3 regions of the Macrococcus brunensis genome follow, and region 1 is predicted to be linked to each of the others. Evidence: predicted binding sites of a transcription regulator. Region 1 holds the regulator's gene; each other region holds the start of a gene.
What was found. Region 1 encodes Rex, which represses fermentation and respiration genes when NADH is low (regulators of the CRP and FNR family bind a similar motif). Its sites were predicted from a motif close to TTGTGAAATATTTCACAA; they were not measured.
Positions count from the first base shown of each region.

Region 1 (7,511 bases):
GTCACACCTGTTCCCATACCGAACACAGAAGTTAAGCTCTCTAGCGCCGATGGTAGTTGGACTTACGTTCCGCAAGAGTAGGACGTTGCCGGGCAAATAGAAAGAGACCTGTCAGGTCTCTTTTTTTTATATTCTTTTTTAGTATAATAGATAGGAATGAATAGAAGCGAAGGTGATGGAATGCATATCATAATAGATTCATTAGAAGACATGAAGAAACTTGCATCAAGTCTCGCTGTTCAAGCACAGGCGAACGATGTGTACTTGTTAAAAGGAGATTTAGGTGCGGGAAAAACGACGTTCAGTCAATTCTTTGGACAAGCACTCGGTGTGACGCGAACCATTAATTCTCCAACCTTTAATATTATTAAATCTTATCAAGGACACCTGCCTTTTCATCATATGGACTGCTACCGACTTGAAGATGCAGAAGAAGACCTGGGATTTGATGATTATTTTTATGGTGAAGGTGTGACGCTCATTGAATGGCCACAGATGATAGAAGAATTTTTACCTGATAGCTATATGACGATTGAGATCAACAGAGTGTCTGAGACAACCAGAGAAGTGATTCTCACTGCAACTGGCAAACGTTATGAAACTGTACTGGAGGTCTTATCGTGAAATTACTTAATATTGATACGGCGAATCAGCCTTTATCTGTCAGTGTAACCGATGGCATAGAAGTTCTGGCTGAATTCAATAGTGCGAAAAAAATCAATCATTCGATTACTTTAATGCCGATGATTGAGATGGTCATGAAACATGCTGATTTAGAAATGAAAGAACTTGAAGGGATCATCGTCAGTGCAGGACCGGGTTCCTATACTGGACTTCGGATAGGGGTAACCACTGCAAAGACACTCGCCTATACACTCAATATCCCGCTGTACAGCGTATCTTCTCTTAAAGCACTAGCCGCGACTGTCAGAATGCATGAATTCCTTCTGGTGCCCGTCATTGATGCAAGAAGAGATGCTGTCTACAGCGGCATTTACCGATTTAAAGGGACGGCAGTAGAACAGATGATAGAAGACCGCTATATGACTATAGATGATCTTAATCATTATTTGAAGGCTCAGCACATGCCTTATCTCTTTATAGGAATGGATGCAGTCAAGTTGAAAGATAAGCTTAAAGGACCGGTCTTTTATTGTATTCCGCGTAGTGCTGAGATGCGACGTATAGCTGATTTTGAGCATCCGGAAGATGTTCATGGCTTTGAGCCGACTTATTTAAGAATGACGGAGGCGGAACGCAATTGGCTGAACAAGCAGGATTAACAATCAGAAAGATGACGGTTGAAGACGTTCCCGCTGTGCATGAAATAGAGAAACGCAGTTTTCCGTCTGGTACTTGGTCGATTGATGCATTTTATCACGAAGTGGAGAAAAACGAGTTTGGGCACTATTTTGTCGTGGAAGCAGAAGAAGAGGTCATCGGTTATCTGGGGATGTGGATCGTTATCGATCAGGCACAGATAACGACTGTTGCGATACGTGAAGATAAGCGTGGCATGGGCTTATCCAAAATCTTATTAGAATACATCATGAACTATGCCCGTCTCACTTGTGAGATGATGAGTCTCGAAGTCAGAGAAGAAAATGCAGTTGCCAGAGCACTATATGAGAAAATGGGGTTTTCTTATGGAGGCCTTCGTCGTGACTATTATGGTGCCGGGCAGGATGCAAAAGTGATGTGGGTGAGGTTAAGAGATGAATGATATTACAATATTAGCAGTAGAGACAAGCTGTGATGAAACAGCTGTCAGTGTTGTGAGAAATGGCCGTGAAGTGTTAAGCAATAGCGTCAACAGTCAGATTGAATCACATAAACGTTTTGGCGGCGTCGTACCTGAAGTCGCGAGCCGGCATCATGTCGAAAATATCACGACAGTGATTGCGGATGCGCTAAAGACGGCTGATATAACGATGGCTGATATCGATGCTGTCGCAGTGACGGAAGGCCCGGGACTCATTGGTGCGCTTCTCGTTGGAATCAATGCGGCTAAAGCACTGGCACTGAGCCATCAGAAACCGCTGATTCCAGTTCATCATATTGCAGGGCATATTTATGCGAATCATATAGAAGAACCGCTCAAGTTCCCCCTGCTGGCACTCATTGTTTCTGGCGGGCATACAGAGCTTGTCATCATGCGTGACCATCTGAACTTTGAAGTGATTGGTGAGACGAGAGATGATGCAGTAGGTGAAGCCTATGATAAAGTAGCACGTACCATCAATCTACCTTATCCAGGTGGACCGCACGTCGACCGACTTGCAGCTGAGGGACAGGATTCACTGAACTTTCCGCGTCCAGTACTTGAAGGCTATGATTTCAGTTTCAGTGGTCTGAAGAGTGCTGTCATCAACACGCTGCACAATAAAGCACAAAAAGGCGAGACAGTACCATCCGAAGATGTTGCTGCAAGCTTTCAGGCCAGTGTCATTGACGTCTTAACACAGAAGACGTTTGAAGCGTTGGAAGAATATCATATAGATGAACTGATTGTCTGCGGCGGGGTCGCAGCGAACAAGGGATTACGAGCAAGACTTGATGCGATGGCAAAAGAGCGTGATATCAATCTGCGTATCCCTCCGCTCAATCTCTGTACAGATAATGCTGCGATGATCGGTGCCGCAGCTTACTATTATTACATAAAAAATGTCAGAGCAGACCTCAATTTAAATGGAAAAAGTACGCTTGATTTATAAAAATCAGGCGTTTTTTTATGGATACGAACATACGTACTTGTACACAAGTTGTTAACTGATTGTGGATAACTTTTTGTCTAGTGACCATTTTACACAAAAATAAACAACAGAAATTGTCTGAATTCTGTGGATAAGTCTAATAACTTTGTGGATTACTGTTATAAAGCTGTTTTTACTGTGCATAACTCTGTGAATAGAAAAAAGAAGCAGAGTTATTCTGCTTCTTCTAGTTCAGCCCATTCTTCCATTGCTGTTTCCAGTTTATTCTGAAGATCAACCATTTCCTGATGCAGCTCGTAACTGCGTTGTGAATCATTGAATACATCGGGCTGCGTCAGTTCGAGTTCAATGGCCTGAATACGTGCTTCGTACTCTTCAATATTTTCTTCCAGCTGCTGAAGTGCGCGTTCTATTTTTCGGCGTTCTTTCCTTTGCGCTTTATTTTCTGCATAGTCCGTCTGTTTTGGTGTCACTGTTTCTTCTTCGACTGCCTGGTACGCTTCGTGCGCCAGACGTTCCTCTTCTTTTTCGATGAAATAAGTATAATCCCCGAGGAAAAGACTCGCACCTGAATGTGTAATATTCAGTACTTTTGTCGCAATCTGATTGATGAAGAAACGGTCATGCGACACAAAAAGAATAGTGCCGGGATAAGTCATAAGGGCCTGTTCCAAGATTTCTTTTACATCGATATCCAGATGGTTGGTCGGCTCATCAAGAATCAGGACATTATTATTCTCAAGACTCAGTTTTGCGAGCTGCAGTCTGGCTTTCTCGCCGCCTGACAGATCATTGATGACTTTTTTGACATCATCTTGCACAAACAGGAAGCGGCCAAGCACTGCTCTGACATCTTTCTCCTGCACCTCAGGATAATACTGCCACAGTTCTTCTAAAACTGTATTCGTTGACTTAAATTCTGCCTGCTTCTGGTCGTAGTAACCAATCGAAACATTGGCACCGTATTTAATGTCACCGCTCAGTTTTTCTAATTTTTTAGCAATCGTCTTAATCAAGGTTGTTTTGCCAATACCATTGGGACCGATAACTGCGATGGCATCCTGTTTTTTGACGTCAAAAGTGATGGGAGCAGTGATAGGGCTATCGTAACCTACCTCCAGCGCTTTTACGTCCAGGACATCATTGCCTGATTCACGGTCAATATGAAACTGCAGGTTGACAGAATGGTCATCAAGCTTAGGGGCTTCAATCCGGGTCATCTTCTCCAGTATTTTACGGCGGCTTTTAGCCATGCCACTTGTAGAGGCACGAGTGATATTTTTCTGGACGAAAGTCTCCAGACGTTCAATCTCTGCCTGCTGACGTTCGTATTCAGCAGACATTTTCTCGTAGAAGGCATCTCTCAGATTCAGGAACTTGGAGTAGTTACCGACATAACGCATAACACGTCCGAGTGCGACATCGTATACCGTGTTAACGACTTTGTCCAGGAAGTAACGGTCATGGGAGATGACGACGATAGCGCCCTGATAGGTCGTCAAATAGTTTTCAAGCCATGCAGTAGTTTCCATGTCTAGATGGTTGGTCGGCTCATCCAGCATCAGCAGGTCCGGATCTCTGATCAGCATCTCCGCGAGGGCGAGTCTTGTCTTCTGGCCGCCTGAGAAGTAGTCAATTTTCTGATCGAAATCAGCAGAGCTGAAATTCAGTCCTGTCAGAATGGTCTTAATCTTATGTTCATACTGATACCCGCCTGCACTTTCGAACTGCAGCTGCAGTTTCTCGAATTCCGACAGCTTGTCAGCATATTCTTCTGTACCTGCTTTATCACTTTCTTCAGCAAGATAAGTCGTGATACCTGTCAGTTTCCTTTCCATGTCCTGTAGATGACTGAATGGCTTCAACATCGCCTCGTACACTGTACCTTCAGCATCAAGCGTCATCTGCTGAGTCAGATAACCGATATTGATATTTTTAGCCCGCATCAAGTGTCCGCTATCGTAACACTCAGCGCCTGCCAGGATTTTCATCAGCGTTGTTTTACCGGCACCATTACGTCCGACAATAGCGATGCGGTCGTTTGTCTTTATTTCTATTTTAACATCGGTGAAGATATCTTCTCCGCCGAATGATTTATTGAGTTGACTTGCCTGTAATAAAATCATATTTTCACCTCATTTATATTTTACATGATTGATGAGTGACATGAAATAAAAGGGCTGAATTTCACATAGTCAGTCAAGGGCAGGCATGTTATAATTTAGGTACTGTGAAAAAAGTCACAATTAAAATAAGAAGGTGAACAGTGTGCCAAAAGCTGAAGTTAAGATTCCTAAAGCGACACTCAAGCGCCTGCCCCTTTATTACCGGTTCGTCAATACGCTTCATAGCGCAAAAGTTGATCGTGTTTCTTCAAAGGAACTGAGCGAAGGATTAAAAATCGATTCAGCGACAATCAGAAGAGATTTCTCTTATTTCGGAGAGCTTGGTAAAAAAGGATATGGCTATAACGTAGAATATTTACTGAATTTCTTCAAAACAACCTTGCAGCAGGATACGATGACGAAAGTAGCGATTATTGGTATCGGTCATCTGGGTCATGCCCTCGTCAACTATAATTTCTCGATCAGTGACCGTATGCAGATAGAAGCGGCGTTTGATATCGCACCCAATGTTGTCGGTGAAAAAATCGGTAAAATATATATCCAGCACATGGACGATTTTGAAGAAGTCGTCGAGAAAATGGGGATAGAAGTAGTCATTCTCACTGTGCCGGGAAAAATTGGCCAGGATATAGCAAATAGAGTGACAAAAGCCGGAATAAAAGGTATATTAAACTTTACACCGGAACGCTTAAATGTTCCATCAGATGTCCAGGTACACCATATTGATTTAGGTGTAGAACTCCAGTCTCTTATATTCTTTATGAAAAATCATTAGGAGGTACACTATGCTGTATGCTAATACATTAGGTGTTGCATCACCTGCTATTTTAATATTTCTAGGTGTGGTTGCACTCATTATCTTCGGACCGAAGAAACTGCCTGAATTTGGCCGTGCAATGGGTTCTTCACTCAAGGAATTCAAAGATGCGACAGATGGTATCATGAAAGACCATGATAAAGACGACGTACGTAAATAATGATTGAAAAAAGCGACAGTCACTGTCGCTTTTGTTATGAGGAGGGAAGACCTTCAGATGAATAAAGATGAATTAACGATAGTTGAGCATTTAGACGAACTTAGAAAACGTCTGATGATCGTTGCTTATTTTCTGATGGGCGGCATCATCGTTGGCTTTTATTTCGGTAAGCCGGTCACACGATTTTTAACAAAAGATGATGTTCCTGCTGAAATCACGCTGCATTATTTTAAGGTAACGGATCCTCTGTCAATTTATATCAGTGTCATCATGCTGATAGCTGTTCTATTGATATCGCCAGTTATTCTCTATCAGTTGTGGGCGTTTATCTCGCCTGGCCTGCATCCGCAGGAACGACGCGCGACGCTCAGTTATATTCCAGTCAGTTTTGTCTTATTTGTAGCAGGCCTTACATTCAGCTACTTTATTATATTTCCTTATATGATTCACTTTACGATTGGACTTGCAAACGAAATGGGCGTCAAGCAGATTATTGGGGTCAGAGAGTATTTTAACGAACTCCTGAAGTTTACGATTCCATTCGGATTTGTATTTCAGCTGCCTATCCTGCTGCTCTTCCTGACGCGACTTGGTATCGTCACACCTGCTTTTCTGAAGAAGAACCGTAAATATGCTTACTTCTTCCTGATGGTCATTGCCGCAATTATAGCGCCGCCTGATGTGATGACTTACGTCATCTTTGTACTGCCTATGGTCGTCTTATATGAAATCAGTATTCAGATCAGTCACGTCGGCTATCGTATGTATTTAAAAGGTGAACAGAAATTACTAGAAGAAGAACTGAAAGAAGATTAAACCATCTGATTATGAGATGGTTTTTTTTGTCTGTCGATGTTATATTTTAAAGTAATTGAACTATCGATAAGGGAGTGCGTAAAGTGGAATGGATGCGAGAAAAACGCTATATAACAGAAAATGAAAACGTGCGCCAGGAGACCGCAGATTCAAGATGGCGGCAGCATTTTCATATTCAGCCTTCAGCTGGAATGCTGAATAGACCAGCAGGCTTCGTCTATCTGGACGGACTCTATCATCTTTTCTATGAATGGCTTCCAATGTCCGGACTTAAATATAGATATCATCTTACTTCTCCTGATCTTATTCACTTTGTGACACATGGACCGGTCATCATACTTGATGATTCAGATGATGATGACTTTAATGTGAATCAGAGATGGGATGATGGCTTTGATTTTTATGCGCCGCAGATAACGTACGGCGCTGAAGGTGCACCCATACTGATCGGCTGTATCAGACAGTCGAATGTAGAGTATACTGCCCATTGCTTCACTATTCCTCGGCTGCTCTCTTTTGAAGAAGAGAAAGTGATACAACGTCCTCATCCTTTAGTCAAGAAATGGCGCGGTAAGTCTGAAACTGCGGAAGGCTATGCGATGAAGCATGATATCCGTCTACATCCTTACGAAGGCGACTGCTACGAAATGGTTATAGATATTTTAGAGAACGAATCAACTGAATTCTATATTGAACTGCGTGTATCTAAGCGAGAAGCAACTAGGTTGATCTATAATCATGCGAGCCGTCAATTCACGCTGGATCGTTTTGATAGTGGGATTCTTAGCACTTATGGCAACGATTTCACACGTTCAGTCACTTTAGATAATCATTTAAAGAGAATTCATGCCTTTGTCGATCAATCGAGTATTGAGATT
Region 1 is NZ_CP092179.1:1,822,043-1,829,553, reverse strand. Features, by position in the region: rRNA gene rrf (5S ribosomal RNA) at 1-94, shown strand, start outside; gene tsaE (tRNA (adenosine(37)-N6)-threonylcarbamoyltransferase complex ATPase subunit type 1 TsaE) at 181-624, shown strand; gene tsaB (tRNA (adenosine(37)-N6)-threonylcarbamoyltransferase complex dimerization subunit type 1 TsaB) at 621-1,283, shown strand; gene rimI (ribosomal protein S18-alanine N-acetyltransferase) at 1,295-1,723, shown strand; gene tsaD (tRNA (adenosine(37)-N6)-threonylcarbamoyltransferase complex transferase subunit TsaD) at 1,716-2,714, shown strand; gene MGG13_RS09640 (ABC-F family ATP-binding cassette domain-containing protein) at 2,927-4,840, opposite strand; gene MGG13_RS09635 (redox-sensing transcriptional repressor Rex) at 4,983-5,615, shown strand; gene tatA (twin-arginine translocase TatA/TatE family subunit) at 5,626-5,817, shown strand; gene tatC (twin-arginine translocase subunit TatC) at 5,875-6,633, shown strand; gene MGG13_RS09620 (GH32 C-terminal domain-containing protein) at 6,717-7,511, shown strand, end outside.

Region 2 (7,511 bases), 820 kb from region 1:
TCGCCAGAAATGCATAGTCAACATTCGCAGAGATGACTTGAGGTTTAGTCTCAGTGCCTGCTGCCTGTCTGATAAAAGCCTGCTTTCTCGGCAGGAGGTCTGTAATGACACCGCGCATTTCACCCGGAAAAGATTCTATTTTAACAAAATCCCCGACAGCAGGTATCGCTGCCAGATCCGTCACTTCATATTTATACTTGCCGGTCAAAGAAACAAGATACGTTCCTTGTTCAGTAACAGCTCGGTAGATGCCTTTTGCTTGTGTTGATATACGGCCGATCAGGCCTTGTGCTTCCTCTGTGAAGCCTAGTTGTGTAAGTGTTGTCAATTGTCTCATCCTTTTTCAGTTAATAAAAAATACCCATGGCTGAGCCATGGGTACACTGAAAAAACGTCCGTTAAAGGGCGCACGTGGTCCATGGCTTCGGTGACAGAAAAATATTTATCGTTACCATAGACCTCACGTCCTTTCTTTTTCTTAAGTGTAAAGTGTGTTCCTTAAATTGTCAATATGCCATTCTGGGCACAAAGTGCATTTGTTGCACTTTGATGATTTACCCTCTACACTTAAACCATCACAGTAAAGGAGGATTCACATGTACACATCTAAAGATTCATTTATCCAGGAATATGAACGCGAAGGTCAACTGACTCTGAATTGTTTAAAAGAACTGACTGATGAATCACTGCAGCAGGCAGTCACTGAAAATGATCGTACTTTAGGTGAAATTGCCTGGCATATCACGCAAAGCGCGGGTGGCTTTGCTTCACTTACGGGCGAAACATTTGAAGGTGCGCGCTTTACACCTGACTCAGCACCTGACAGTGCGGAAGAGATTGCAGATATTTATGAAAAAACATACAAAAGCGTACTTGATTCTTATCAGCAGACTTTAACTGATGCAAATTTATTAGACGAAGCAGATATGTTTGGAACAAAGATGCCAAAAGGTGCTTTGCTTCAGGCAGCGAACTTACATCAGGTGCATCATCGTGGTCAGATGACTGTGCTGATGCGTCAGGCTGATCTTCATGTCCCTTCTATCTACGGCCCATCAAGAGATGACAAATAAAAAAAGATTCAGGCAGCTGCCTGAATCTTTTTTAACTATTAAGAGGGGTCAATCCTTTAAAGCCGACTAAATCATAAGCCATTTTGACTTCTTCGTCGCTAGGGGGTTCGACGTCAGTTAATTCATAAGGGATACCGAGCGCCTCCCATTTATGGACGCCCAGCTGGTGATAGGGGAGGATTTCAAACTTAACTACATTGTCCAGAGAGTTAACAAACTCACCGAGCTTAATCAGATCTTCTCTGCTATCTGTCAGCCCCGGTACAAGAACGTGTCTGATCCAGACAGGTTGTTTGCGGTCAGATAATAAACGTGCAAATTTCAGGATATGGGTATTGGGCTTACTTGTCAGTTTTAAATGTTTATCGTTATCAATATGTTTAATGTCTAGCAAAAATAAATCAGTATATTTCTGCAGTTCATTAAAGTGATTCATAAAAGCGGGTGTTTCATTAAAGCAGCCGGCTGATGTATCGATACATGTTGAGATACCTTCAGCTTTAAGCTGTTTAAATAATTCTTCAAGGAATGGCAGTTGCAGGAGCGGTTCGCCACCGCTCACTGTAACACCGCCACCTGATGCATGGAAATAAGGCTTGTAGGGGAGTATCTCCTGAACCATTTCCTCAGCCGTCACTTCGCGTGAAGGTTCACCGATTTGCCAAGTATCTGGATTGTGACAGAATAGGCAGCGTAGTAAGCACCCTTGTGTAAATAAGATATATCTTAATCCAGGTCCATCTACTGTTCCTAAACTTTCGACTGAATGAATGTGTCCTTTAATCAATTGAAGTCCCCCTAAGCAATTAGTTACATTTTTTCGTGGAATGTTCTAGAGATAACATCCAGCTGTTGTTCACGTGTTAATTTGATGAAGTTAACAGCGTAACCAGATACACGGATTGTCAGCTGTGGATATTCTTCTGGATGTTCCATTGCATCCAGTAAAGTTTCTCTGTTAAATACGTTGATATTTAAGTGGTGACCATGCTGCATTGCATAACCATCTAATACGCTGACTAAGTTACTTTGCTGAGCATCGTCTTCTTTACCGAGTGATTTAGGTACGATAGAGAATGTGTTAGAGATACCATCTTTAGCGCAGTCATATGGTAATTTAGCAACTGATGATAATGAAGCTAAAGCACCTTTTTGATCGCGTCCATGCATTGGGTTCGCACCTGGTGCAAATGGTTCGCCTGCTTTACGGCCATCTGGTGTATTACCTGTTTTCTTACCATATACCACATTAGAAGTGATAGTTAACACTGACATTGTGTGTTCTGAATCACGGTAAGTTTTGTGTTTGCGTAATTTTGTCATGAATTCTTCTACTAATTTAACAGCGATATCATCAACACGTGCATCGTTGTTACCGTATTGTGGGAATTCACCTTCAGTTTCAAAGTCAACCACTAAACCTTCTTCATTGCGGATTGGTTTAACTTTAGCATGTTTGATTGCTGATAATGAGTCAGCGGCAACTGAAAGACCGGCAATACCTGTAGCCATTGTACGAATAATTTCAGTGTCATGTAAAGCCATTTCAATTCTTTCATAGCTGTATTTATCGTGCATGTAGTGGATGACGTTTAATGAATTGATGTAAACGCCTGCTAACCATTCCATCATATCATTGAAACGGACCATAACTTCGTCATAATCAAGGTATTCAGATGTGATGGGTGCAAGAGCCGGACCGACTTGAGCGCCAGATTTTTCGTCTTTACCACCATTGATTGCATATAATAACGTTTTTGCTAAGTTCGCACGAGCGCCGAAGAACTGCATTTGTTTACCGATTCTCATTGCAGATACACAGCAGGCGATACCGTAGTCGTCGCCGTAGCTTTCACGCATCAGATCATCATTTTCATACTGGATAGATGAAGTCTGAATACTCATCTTCGCACAGTATTTTTTGAAGTTCTCAGGTAAGCGAGTAGACCAGAGTACTGTTAAGTTTGGTTCTGGTGCCGGACCTAAGTTGTCTAAAGAATGTAAGAAACGGAATGAGTTTTTAGTGACAAGCGCGCGGCCATCCATGCCGACACCACCGATTGATTCAGTTACCCAAGTTGGGTCACCAGAGAATAATTCGTTGTAGTCAGGTGTACGAGCAAATTTCACTAAGCGTAATTTCATGATGAAGTGGTCAACGATTTCCTGTGCTTCTTCTTCAGTTAATACGCCATTTTTGATATCGCGTTCTGCATAGATATCAAGGAATGTAGAAGTACGACCTAAACTCATCGCAGCACCGTTCTGTTCTTTAATTGCTGCAAGGTAGCCGAGGTAAGTCCATTGTACAGCTTCTTTGAAGTTTTCAGCTGGACGGCTTAAATCAAATCCGTAGATTTCACCTAACTGTTTAAGTTCATTTAATGCGCGGTACTGTTCAGATACTTCTTCACGTATACGGATAACGTCTTCAGACATTGTTGTAGAGATGTTATCGAAGTCACGTTTTTTCTCAGCCATTAAGAAGTCTACACCGTATAAAGCAACACGACGGTAGTCACCGATAATACGTCCACGACCATAAGCATCTGGCAGACCAGTGATAATACCTGCTTTACGGCATGCAAGCATTTCTTTTGAATAAGCATCGAATACACCTTGGTTATGTGTTTTACGGTATTCAGTGAAGATATGTTCTGTTTCTTTATCTAACTCATAACCATAAGATTCACAAGCAGCTTTTGCCATACGAATACCACCGTAAGGCTGCATAGAGCGTTTGAATGGTTTTTCTGTCTGAACGCCGACGATTGTTTCAAGATTTTTGTCTAAGTAACCTGCATCGTGAGAAGTGATAGAAGAAACGACTTTCGTATCCATATCCCACATGCCGCCACGGTCACGCTCTTCTTTAGTCAGCTCCATTACTTGTGCCCAGAGTTTCTGAGTTGCGTCTGTTGCAGGTGCTAAGAATTCATCGTTACCTTCGTACAGTGTGTAGTTCAGTTGGATGAATTCTCTGACATCAATACGTTTTGCCCATTTACCAGTTTTGAATCCAGACCATGCAGTAGTTTGTTTTTGTTCATTTTTTAACATAATGTATGCCTCCCAAACATAATGTGATTAACTTCACAAGACAATTATAACACATACGTGAATGGAATCACATTATTTATAATATTTTTAAGTTTTTTTAGAAATCCAGTCATATCAAGTGCTTGGCTGTAATAGTACATCTGCAGAAATAAAATCTGTATCTATAACAGGTATCTACCGGTTGTTTCATACTCTATTCATCATGTTAAAATCAAACTATGATGATACATATTAATTACGATGACCCTTTACTGAAAACAATCGCGCGTTTACATGAAACAATCCCTGCAGACTACAAAGACTGGCGGCCGACTGAACTAGAGTATATTTTAAGAGAAGAATCAATACGGTTGCTCATGCAGTACAGTGGCGACAGAATACTTGCAGTAGTAGAAGAGGAGCTCGTCGCCTTTATCTGGTACGCGATGACTGACTATACGCATATAAAATCATTGTGGGTGAATCCTGGGCAAAGAGGAAAAGGTTACGCCAGCAAGCTTAAAAATGAAGTAAAGAGAATAAGTGAAGAAAAAGGAATGACTTATATTACAGGGACCGTTCATCCTGCTAATAGAAGCATGGTCGCCCTCAATCAGAAATTAGGCTATAATTGGAAAGGTAAAGAAATGAGACTTGAACTATAGAGGTGACTTATGATCCGTACATTATATATAGATATCAATAATGAGCTGAAGACATGTGAATCTCCTTATGAAATGACTTCAGAGCCACGTCTTGTATGGGTTGACATGTCTGAACCGACAATGCATGAAAACCTTCTGCTCAGCCAGTTCTTTCACTTCCATCCGCTTTCTATAGAAGATGCAGTCTCAGTGAGACAAAGACCGAAGTATAAGGAATATGATGATTATCTCTTCTATGTCTTTCATGCAATCGATCTGAAGACCATGAAGCCTGAAGAAATAGACGTCTTCATTAATGATATATTAGTCGTGACCTATCATAAGGAACATTCAGAAGAAGTAGATAAAGTCTGGAATATGATGATCAACAAGAAGGATAACTCAAAAGCATCTACTTCTGAAATAATGTTTCTGACGCTGGATGCGATTGTCGATAACTATTTTCCGTTTGTTTATGAACTGGAAGATAAAGTTTTCTCTTTTGAGGACAGACATTCAGTGGATATTTCGACAGAAGTGCTGATAGAGGAGACCTTTGATTTAAGAGAGGATCTGCTCCTGATCAGACGAACCGTACTACCGATGAGGGATCTGGTGTACAGGCTGCTGGAAGGCAGAATTATGCCGTTATCCAAGAAACAGAAAATCTTTCTGCATCATATTAATGACCATCTGATCAAGCAAGTGGAAATGATTGAATCGTCGCGTGAGATGACCGCTGATATTCGTGATAATTACATCTCACTTAACTCATTCAAGATGAATAATATCATGAAGATTCTCACGATTTACTCTGTTATCTTCATGCCGCTGACGTTACTTGCCGGGATTTACGGCATGAACTTCGACGTGATGCCTGAACTTCACTGGAAATATGGCTACTTAGGTGTCTGGGTCGTGATGCTTGTCATTACATTCGGTATGATTGTTTACTTCAGGCAGAAAAACTGGTTTTAAAAAGGTCATGTTTCATTGGAAACATGACCTCTTTTAATATTCAGCGTTGCAATAATAGATATTATGCCATTCTTTGAACATCGGACCGTTACTGCCTGTTACTGGATCGGAATCCGGCAGTTTGACGCTGTTGATGCTTCTATTGATAGCAGTCAAGTCATCATAAGATGTTTCAGTCTTTACTTCTTCTTCAGTAGGGTAAGCACCGACTATCTTAAAATCTTCTGACTTACTCAGTCGTTTATGACCGTAACCAGCGGGTAACAGTAGTACATCGCCTTTTTGAACTGTGACTCTCTGACCCTTCTCGCCTCCGATCATCAATTCTGCCTGACCTTCTTTAACACCGAGCACCTCATGACAGTTTGGATGAAAGTGATGGTAATCATAGACACCGTTTGTCCAGACTTGATGCCAGTCATTGCGTTTAAATAGTTCGACCGGGTCTTCTTTGATATCATGATAGATGATGACAGGGAGCACCATATGATTGGGTGCTGACGGGGAAACGGGTGCATGTAAGATGGTATGTCTCATAAAATGACCTCCTTTATTTAACATCATATTTCCCTTTATAATGACTATCAACCATAGAAAGGACTGAACAGATGGAAATATTTATTATGCTTTCTAGTTTTATTATTGCGACTATTATATCAACAGTTATTCACTACAAGTTTCCACGACTGCCTCTTGCTTTTATTCAAATATTTTTAGGCATGCTGATTTTCCTGACACCTGTACCTATTGTCATGGAATTTGAACCCGAGATGTTTCTGATTGGTATTATCGCACCGCTGCTTTTTTTGGAAGGGAACCATGTCTCCCGGATTAAGTTATTAAAATACATCAAACCTGTCGTTCTGATGGCGATCGGTCTCGTTTTTACGACAGTCATCGGTCTGGGCTATATCACGCATTTCATGATGCCATTGATACCGATTGCGGCCTGTTTTGCACTGGCAGCTATTATCTGTCCGACTGATGCAGTGGCCGTTCAGGCCATTGCACAAGGTAAAAAACTTCCTAAAGGATTGATGACGATTCTTGAAGGAGAGTCACTTTTGAACGATGCAGCAGGGATCCTGAGTTTCAATATTGCTGTTGTAGCCTTAACTTCGCATGTCTTTACTGTGCAAGGCGCTGCGATTCAGTTTCTGACGACTTCAATAGGCGGTGTTATCGTCGGACTGATTATCGGTCTTCTCTTCGTCCAGATAAGAATCAGACTGCTGGATAGTGGGTTCGAAGAAGAGTATATCTTCAGTCTTATACAATTGCTGACACCTTTCGTTATTTATATGGTGGCAGAATCATTCCACGTGTCAGGTGTAATCGCTGCAGTGATAGGCGGTATCGTTCATGGGATAGAACGAGACCGCTTCAGTCAGGCAACGACTAAACTTCAGATGGGATACAACTATACATGGGGATTACTATCTACTGTACTTAATGGGATGGTCTTCACCATTCTCGGCTATATTATTCCGGAAGTCACACTTGAGATCATCACGCACGAAAGACAGAATTTAGTGGGTCTTTTAATTCTGACTGCCATCATTTCACTGCTTGTCTATCTCTTCAGATTTATATGGGTCTTCCTACTCTATGATATGTTCTATATACCTGAAAACCCGTTCATCAAAATACTGAACAATCAGGACTCGGATGTGCCGGAAGAGCGGCCATCACGCTTTAAATATGCACTGATTGCTGCAGTCTGTGGTGTTCACGGGACTATCTCAATGGCCATCGCTTTGACATTGCCATATGAAAT
Region 2 is NZ_CP092179.1:522,656-530,166, forward strand. Features, by position in the region: gene rsgA (ribosome small subunit-dependent GTPase A) at 1-328, opposite strand, end outside; gene MGG13_RS02835 (DinB family protein) at 597-1,073, shown strand; gene pflA (pyruvate formate-lyase-activating protein) at 1,105-1,860, opposite strand; gene pflB (formate C-acetyltransferase) at 1,884-4,133, opposite strand; gene MGG13_RS02850 (GNAT family N-acetyltransferase) at 4,355-4,777, shown strand; gene corA (magnesium/cobalt transporter CorA) at 4,787-5,734, shown strand; gene MGG13_RS02860 (cupin domain-containing protein) at 5,768-6,271, opposite strand; gene MGG13_RS02865 (cation:proton antiporter) at 6,343-7,511, shown strand, end outside.
Region 2: pflB (formate C-acetyltransferase) is a predicted target of Rex. The motif match lies at 4,155-4,172, and genes of this name have one in related genera.

Region 3 (7,511 bases), 610 kb from region 1:
TGCGAACTGCGGATTCATTTCTTCTGGCGGTGCCTGGCGATGCGCTTTATAGGCGTCTGAAATTTCATTACGGAACGTTACGGCGCCCATATCCCAGGCGATGATGACATGGTCCACTTCAGAGTCCCGGACCGCTGTCGCCACGTGGCGGATGAATCCCTGTACACCATTTGTCGGCGTACCTGCTGAATTGCGCATATACTGCTGGTGCATGGCTGTCGCGTAGAAATGACGGAACAAAAGTGCCATGCCGTCAACGATAAGTAAATTCTCCATATTAACCTCTTTCTATCTCTTCCGGGTAATGGAAGATCCATTCCGAGTAACTCCCCGGATAAAGTCTGACTTTCTTATCAGCTGCTCTTAAAGCTGCATAAACAGGCGTCGCCGATAATCCAGAACCGCAGTAGACGATGGCGTCATCTGTGTCAGGCCGCTGGTATTCGAATACTTTCTTGTAAGGAAAATTAATAGCGCCTGGTATATGTCCGGGATGAATATCAATCGGTTCAGCTTCGCCTAAAAACCGCTTCTTTTCTCTTGCGTCGATCAAAGTGGCGACCTGGTTTCTGACGTCTTCACGGGTCGCTATCAGCTCCTGGCGAATAGCAGGCTGCTCGATCTGACGATCATTTTCCAGCTGTTCGATATCTTCAACCTTTAAGTTGCCCTGCTCTTTCGCAATCGTCACTGCATCAAAAGATTGTTTCAGAATATAACAAGGAACGCCCAGCAAATCGCACAGAAAGAAGAATCTGGTTGCCATAAAGCCTTTTTCTGAATCATAGGCAACCGGTACTTTGCTGTTACAATATCGCTCTAAGAACGTTTTAAAAAGCGCCATATCAGGCAGCGGATGACGTCCTTCTTCTGGTTTATGCCGGTCGTACAGTACCGGATAGCCAGGCACAAAGACTGCTGTTTCAATATGTGACTGATTATAGACAGCCAGACTTTTCTCTAAATCATCCATCTGGTTGCGGCAGTCAAATAACTGAAAACGACTGAAATCCAGTTCTTCTTCATCTATCCAGATTTTCATGCTATCCCTCCATGACTTTCTTAATTTCCTTGACGACTGTCTCATCCAGAACATGCTGTTCCTGTTCCATGATATCTGCTTCAATTTCTTCATTCAGCTGTGTCCATTTCTGCAGTAAGACAGGCTGAATTTCCCTCAGTTCATTTTCAATTATACGTCTGAACTGAATAAGCTTTTCACTCACCAGTGCCATCGATGATTGATGAATCGTTTCATATAATTTATCTACTGCTTCCTTAGTATTAAAACTGCGATTACTTGTTTTAATTGATATCGGCTGCATCACGGCATCGATATTCTGTCTGACTGGCAGAAACTTAAAGTCCGGTATAGCAACAGGAAGATGATGTTCACTCAGCGTCTGTCTGATAACAGCAGTCTGGCTGGCTAGAGAAGTGAATGCTGCATGGTTCAGACGCGGGATAATCATCGACAGTTCTTCTTCCAGTTTATCTGTCAGTGCACCCATATAGCCAGCTGCATCAACTTGGCCGCGATTAAAATACACTTTAATAAGATCAGACAGCTGAATACGGAAACGGTCAGTCATAAAGGTCAACTGTTCATTCAACTCCTGTTCTGCCTTTTCTATACTATGCTTAAGCTGTTCATCTGTGAATACAGGATTTCGTTTAACTTCATCATAATAGGCGCGGTGTGCTGCTTCTCTTTCGCGCGCCTGACTTGCATCTGCCAGTATAGTGCGCGCTTCTTCTTCAAGTTGCTGGACCCCATTTTCAAACTGCCTGATCTTCTGCAGTCTGCTGTCGACTTGAGCGAACTGCTGCAGTTCAGCCATATAATGGTTGAAGTTATCATCACGTGCTGACATCGCCTGTTTACTGGAGAGTTCATAGATTCTAGGAATCGCATTCAGCTGCTCCAGTTCAGAACTGAAATAATTCTTGACCTGTTCTATTTCTGTGTTATTTCGCGCGAGGTCTATCGCATTGATGACGTAGAATGTTGCGCTGTCCGTGCTTAAAATCTGCAGCTCGTTTAAGTACTGGATAAACTGTTTGTCATTTTCAGTGAAGACATGATTAAAATATGAAACATAGATCAGTAAGTCGCTGTCTGCGATAATCTCTGTTGTCTCATTTGTATGACGCATATTGGTAGAACCGATCCCTGGTGAATCAATGATGACCTTATCTTTCAGAAAATCAATTTCATATTGCAGATAAATGCGGTCAACAAAGGCGGAATGCGCATCTACAGCTGTAAATTTTTCTATTTCATCATCTTGTATCGTCACAATCTGACCATCCAGATAAGGCAGGTAGTGTTCATAATTCGCCTCAAGAGCCTGTATATACTTCTTAAACTGATGATCGAGGGCAGGCTGCTGTTTATGATAATCTTTTAACCAAAGATTAATATCTGTCGCCTCAATTCCAGCAGAGCGACCTATCTTGTTGAGTTCATCTAACAGCATCTGGTTCGTTTTAAATTTTACACTATGTGTCTGACCGTATGTCAGTTCTGTTATGGCAGCAGTCGTCGGGTTAGGTGACGATATCAGGACCTTCTGACCGAGCATCGCATTGATCAGAGAACTTTTCCCTGCACTGAAAGCACCGAAGACAACGATTCTCGTCACATCATGCTGTATACGGTCCAGCTGCGCTTCCAGCCTTTTAGTAATATGACTGAAGTAAGCAATCTCTTTAAACTTCTCAAACTTAGTCAAAGCAGTATCAAGGTCTGTCTTCTGAACACTTTTCTTCAATTTATCAGTAGGTTTATTTAATATAGAATCCTGTAATTCTAACTTGACCTGCTTACGGTCGACGAGTTTATCGATGGACTCGTCAACATGAATATAATAGTGCTGATAATTGCGGGTCGTCAGCGATTCAATCAGCTTTGTCAGTTGATCGTATTTATTCAGTGCTTCTGCTTGATGACTCACTGCCGGTTGCATTTTAGACATATTTATATTTTCTATGAACATTTTGATATGAGGTCTGTTTTCTTTAACGACTGACTGCTCGATAAACTTCTTCAGCTGGTCGGTATAATTCAGCACATAATCATTTGTAATAAGCGCCTGGCTGTTCATCAGCCCCTCCAACTCATCAGCAGTCACATTGTAAGTAAAGTGTCTTACATCTTCTACAACCGAATACTTCGCATGCTGATCATAGAGTGCACGTATATGGAAATTGATCTGCTTCTCAATTGATGCATTGAGCGCCTCTAAAACTTCGGTCATCTGCTGTGCTCTCAGTTCCTGCCTTTTCTTCTCTTTACCGAACAGTCCACCTACTTTAAAGTCAGGTGAATAAACTTCCAGCAGCCTTTTTATCTCCTCACGTATCTCAAATGGAACTATATAAGCATTTTTTAAGATTGTCCGAATAGAGGATAGAAAATAGGTTTCAGCTGATTCTGACGTCTTAAATAACTGCTGTTCTTCTGACAGCGCCTGACTTTCCTGGATAGAGTTACGATTCGCTTCAAGCTCTGACTGATCAAAACCTAACGTATCTAGAATACCTGCTTTTTCATCTTCCAGATAACGCAGCTGTTCGCCAGTGATATAAGAAGTAATCCGGTCAAAAAACTGCCTTCTGCTGTTTTCAATTAAATCACTATTAAAAAGAAGGTCTTTAAGCTGAGCGACTTCATTCAGCTCATGTTCATAAATAGAAGTGAAGAATATCTTCTCTATCTGTATATCCCACGTAGCAAGGTTCTGCAAAATAGCAGCCTTAAAGTCATTAAACTTCACTTCTTCTTCATTATGTTTATCAATCTGGTTAACGACAAAAACAAGCGGCATACCAAGACTATTTAAGCGTTTCATCTCCTTAAAATTTTTCTCGGATTCAACATGATTATATTCCACTGTGTAGACAATCACATCACTTGTCAGTAAATATTTCATCGTGTTCGCTTCGTGGTTACTGAAGGTAGCATCGATGCCAGGGGTATCCTGAAGTGTCAGTCCAAGCGGTAATTTCGAATGGATATGCTTGATTTCGACAGACTCAATCCGCTGATTCTCAGTGTTTATTTTTTTGACTTCTGCATAGTTTCTGGCATATGCATACTCCTGATTTTCAAGATTGACGATAATCTCTTCCTGTTCAGAGATTGTAATCTGTGCTGAGTTGCTCGTTGTCGGTACAGGAGAACTCGGCAGAATATCTTCTTCTAAAAGATAGTTGATCAACGAAGATTTACCTGACGAAAAATGGCCGATGAAGCTCGCTACTTTTTTATCTTCATAGACTTTTCGGATGACTTCATTAATCTGCTCGACAAGCACTGTATGATTAGATTTCTCTACTTCTTTCTTTAATTTGTATAACAGATCGATCTGTTCTTTTTTATTCATAGTAATCCCCTTTTGTGAACAATATAACAAAATTTAAGAAGTGTGATATATATCACATTATTAATCTGTCTTCTTTATTATTATAAAGAAAGAAAAGTTATTTAGAAAGGACGGATGGGCATGGCTAAAGATAAAGATCAAATTAAAGCAGAACAGCAGGAACTTGCACCTGAATATGATTCTCACGATAATCTGGATCTGCGCGGGACAATGGTCTCTGTTTTAACATTAGGTGCTATCTTTGTTGTTTTATGGTTTGCAATCTTTATTCTATTCATTGAACGTATTTAAGGAGGGGTTATTGTGCATAAGTTAGAGAAAATCTGGTTAGGCCTTGGGATGGCGTCACTTGTTTTATTCCTAGTTATTATCTTAGTTCAGGCCATCCACTTAGGTCACGAGCCAGCTGCAAGTGGCGGAGAGTTCGTTGATCCGGAGCTTGTCGATAAACATGAAACTTTTAAAAATCCAGGATTACATAAAGTTGAAGGTAAAGACTGGGACTACGAACTCGTCTTCGTTGTATCAGCATTCAACTATAATCCAGGTAACGTCGAAATTCCTAAAGGCGCTAAAGTGAAGATCATCGCAACTTCTAAAGACGTGAACCACGGTTTTGAAATTGCTCACACAAACGTAAACTTCATGGTGGTGCCAGGACATATCAGTACATTCACAAAGACATTTGATAAAAAAGGTGAATACCTTCTTCTTTGTAATGAATATTGCGGAATGGGCCACGCTGATATGAAATCTAATATTAAGGTGGTTGATAAAAAATGAGCGAAGTAATCTATAAAAGTGATGCCAGCGAGCATCACCACTACCGCAAACATCAAGTTTTTGAAGTCAATGAAATAGAAGATAACAAACGACTTGACCCGAAAGACGGCAAACTTGTTATGGCACATATGTATGTGGCAATAGTCTGCTTAATTATCGGTGGCCTTGCTGGTCTCGTTCAGACCCTTGTACGCTCTGGTACATTAGAATTACCAGCAGGCATTGGTTATTATCAGATCTTAACCGTACACGGTATCATCCTTGCGCTTGTTCTGACGACATTCTTCATTATGGGCTTTCAGATTTCAGCTATCTCCAGAACAACGGGTACATTCTCCCCTCTTGCGCGCCGTTTAGGCTGGCTAGGTTTCTGGGTGATGCTGATCGGTACAGCGATGGCTGCAACAATGGTTTTACTGAATAAAGCAACAGTGCTTTATACATTTTATGCGCCGCTTCAGGCACACGTAATTTTTTATATCGGTATGGCACTAGTCATCGTCGGCTCATGGATTTCTGCAGCAGGACAGATGATGGGCTACTTCCGTTACAGAAAAGAACATAAAGGACAGAAAACACCACTGATCAGTTATATGGCAACAATCAACAATGTCATGTGGATCGTCTGCTCTATCGGTGTAGCGTTAACAGTTCTTCTTCAGATGATTCCTTGGTCACTTGGTCTCGTCGAACGTATCGATGTGACACTGAGCCGTACTTTATTCTGGTATTTCGGTCACGCACTTGTGTACTTCTGGCTGTTACCTGCTTATATGTCATGGTATGCAGTCGTGCCAAAAATCATTGGCACTAAAGCTTTCTCTGATAACTTAGCTCGATTTGCTTTCATGCTCTTCCTGTTCTTCTCAATTCCAGTCGGTATCCACCACCAGTTAGTGGAACCAGGTATTGATGCAACATGGAAGTATGTACAAGTTGTGCTGACATTCATGGTTGTCATTCCTTCTCTTATGACAGCATTCAGTCTGTTTGCGACATTCGAAACATATGGTCGTAGAACGGGTGCAAAAGGTCTGCTTGGCTGGTTAAAAACATTACCATGGAACGATGCACGTTTTGTTTTACCATTCATCGGAATGGCTGCTTTCATTCCAGGAGGTGCCGGTGGTTTAGTTAATGCATCTGCACAGATGGACCAAGTCGTTCATAATACGATCTGGATTACAGGTCACTTCCACTTAACAGTAGCAACTGCTGTTATCCTGACATTCTTCGGTACGATGTACTGGTTAATCCCGCATTGTACAGGACGTGTATTAACAAAACAACTGAACAAACTTGCTTTAATTCAAGGCTATATGTGGGCACTAGGAATGTCCATCATGTCTGGTGCGATGCATTTCATCGGATTATTCGGTGCACCACGTCGCTCAACTTATTCTGAATACGGCGGTTCTAAAGTCGCTGCAGAATGGATTCCTTATCAGATTATTCAGGCAATCGGCGGAACAATCCTTTTCGTCTCAATTATCTTAGTTGTGATTATCTTCATCCGACTTGCATTCTTTGCTCCTAAAGGACATGAACCTTACCCAATTGCTACAGCGATGGATGAAAATCTACCTACGACTAAACTCGTTGAAAACTGGAAGTTCCTTCTTGTTGTGACAATCGCACTCATCTTAATTGCTTATACGATTCCAGTCAGCCAGATGTTTATCGATCCACCACCAGGCGCTAAAGGCTTTGGTGAAGGTAAACTGTGGTAATCTAAACTCCCTGCGGGGAGTTTTTTTCTTTTGTCCTTATGTTAGTTTTTTTAATTATTTATATATAGTTTACATAATATAGTTATATTAATTAATACAACAAAAAAAGAGATACCGCAGTATCTCATAAAGTCTTAAGCAGCTCGTAACTTCTTTTCTTGGCTTCAAAGTCATGTATATTACAGATGACCATGATTTCATCTGCATGCGGCAATTTAAGAAGTGCTTCTTTTACATCTTCCTTATTACCAACGATACATCGTTTACGGTTCTCCTGAATCACCTTCAGCTCTTTTTCACTGTAGTTCTTGTCAGCTACTTCAGCTGCTGTCGGAACCGTGGTATCTCGACCATAAGTCACATTTAACAGCCAGTGATCCAGTATTTTGGCGTGTTCTTTCGCTTCTTCTCTTGTGTCACAGCAGATGATGAATATACAGATGATTGCTTGCGGCTTCGGCATGACAACGGATGGTTGAAACTCATTATAATAGATTTTCAGTGCCTGTTCCATATGCTTTGGATTGATAAAAGCTCCGAATATAAAGCCGATACCTAACTTCGCCGCTCGTCTTGCGCCGTTTTCCGTGAGCCCCAGTGTATAGACGGG
Region 3 is NZ_CP092179.1:1,210,216-1,217,726, forward strand. Features, by position in the region: gene MGG13_RS06275 (5'-3' exonuclease) at 1-276, opposite strand, end outside; gene MGG13_RS06280 (sulfurtransferase) at 278-1,042, opposite strand; gene MGG13_RS06285 (dynamin family protein) at 1,044-4,388, opposite strand; gene MGG13_RS06290 (cytochrome c oxidase subunit 2A) at 4,509-4,679, shown strand; gene MGG13_RS06295 (cupredoxin domain-containing protein) at 4,692-5,171, shown strand; gene MGG13_RS06300 (b(o/a)3-type cytochrome-c oxidase subunit 1) at 5,291-6,901, shown strand; gene MGG13_RS06305 (LLM class flavin-dependent oxidoreductase) at 7,026-7,511, opposite strand, start outside.
Region 3: MGG13_RS06290 (cytochrome c oxidase subunit 2A) is a predicted target of Rex. The motif match lies at 4,429-4,446, and genes of this name have one in related genera.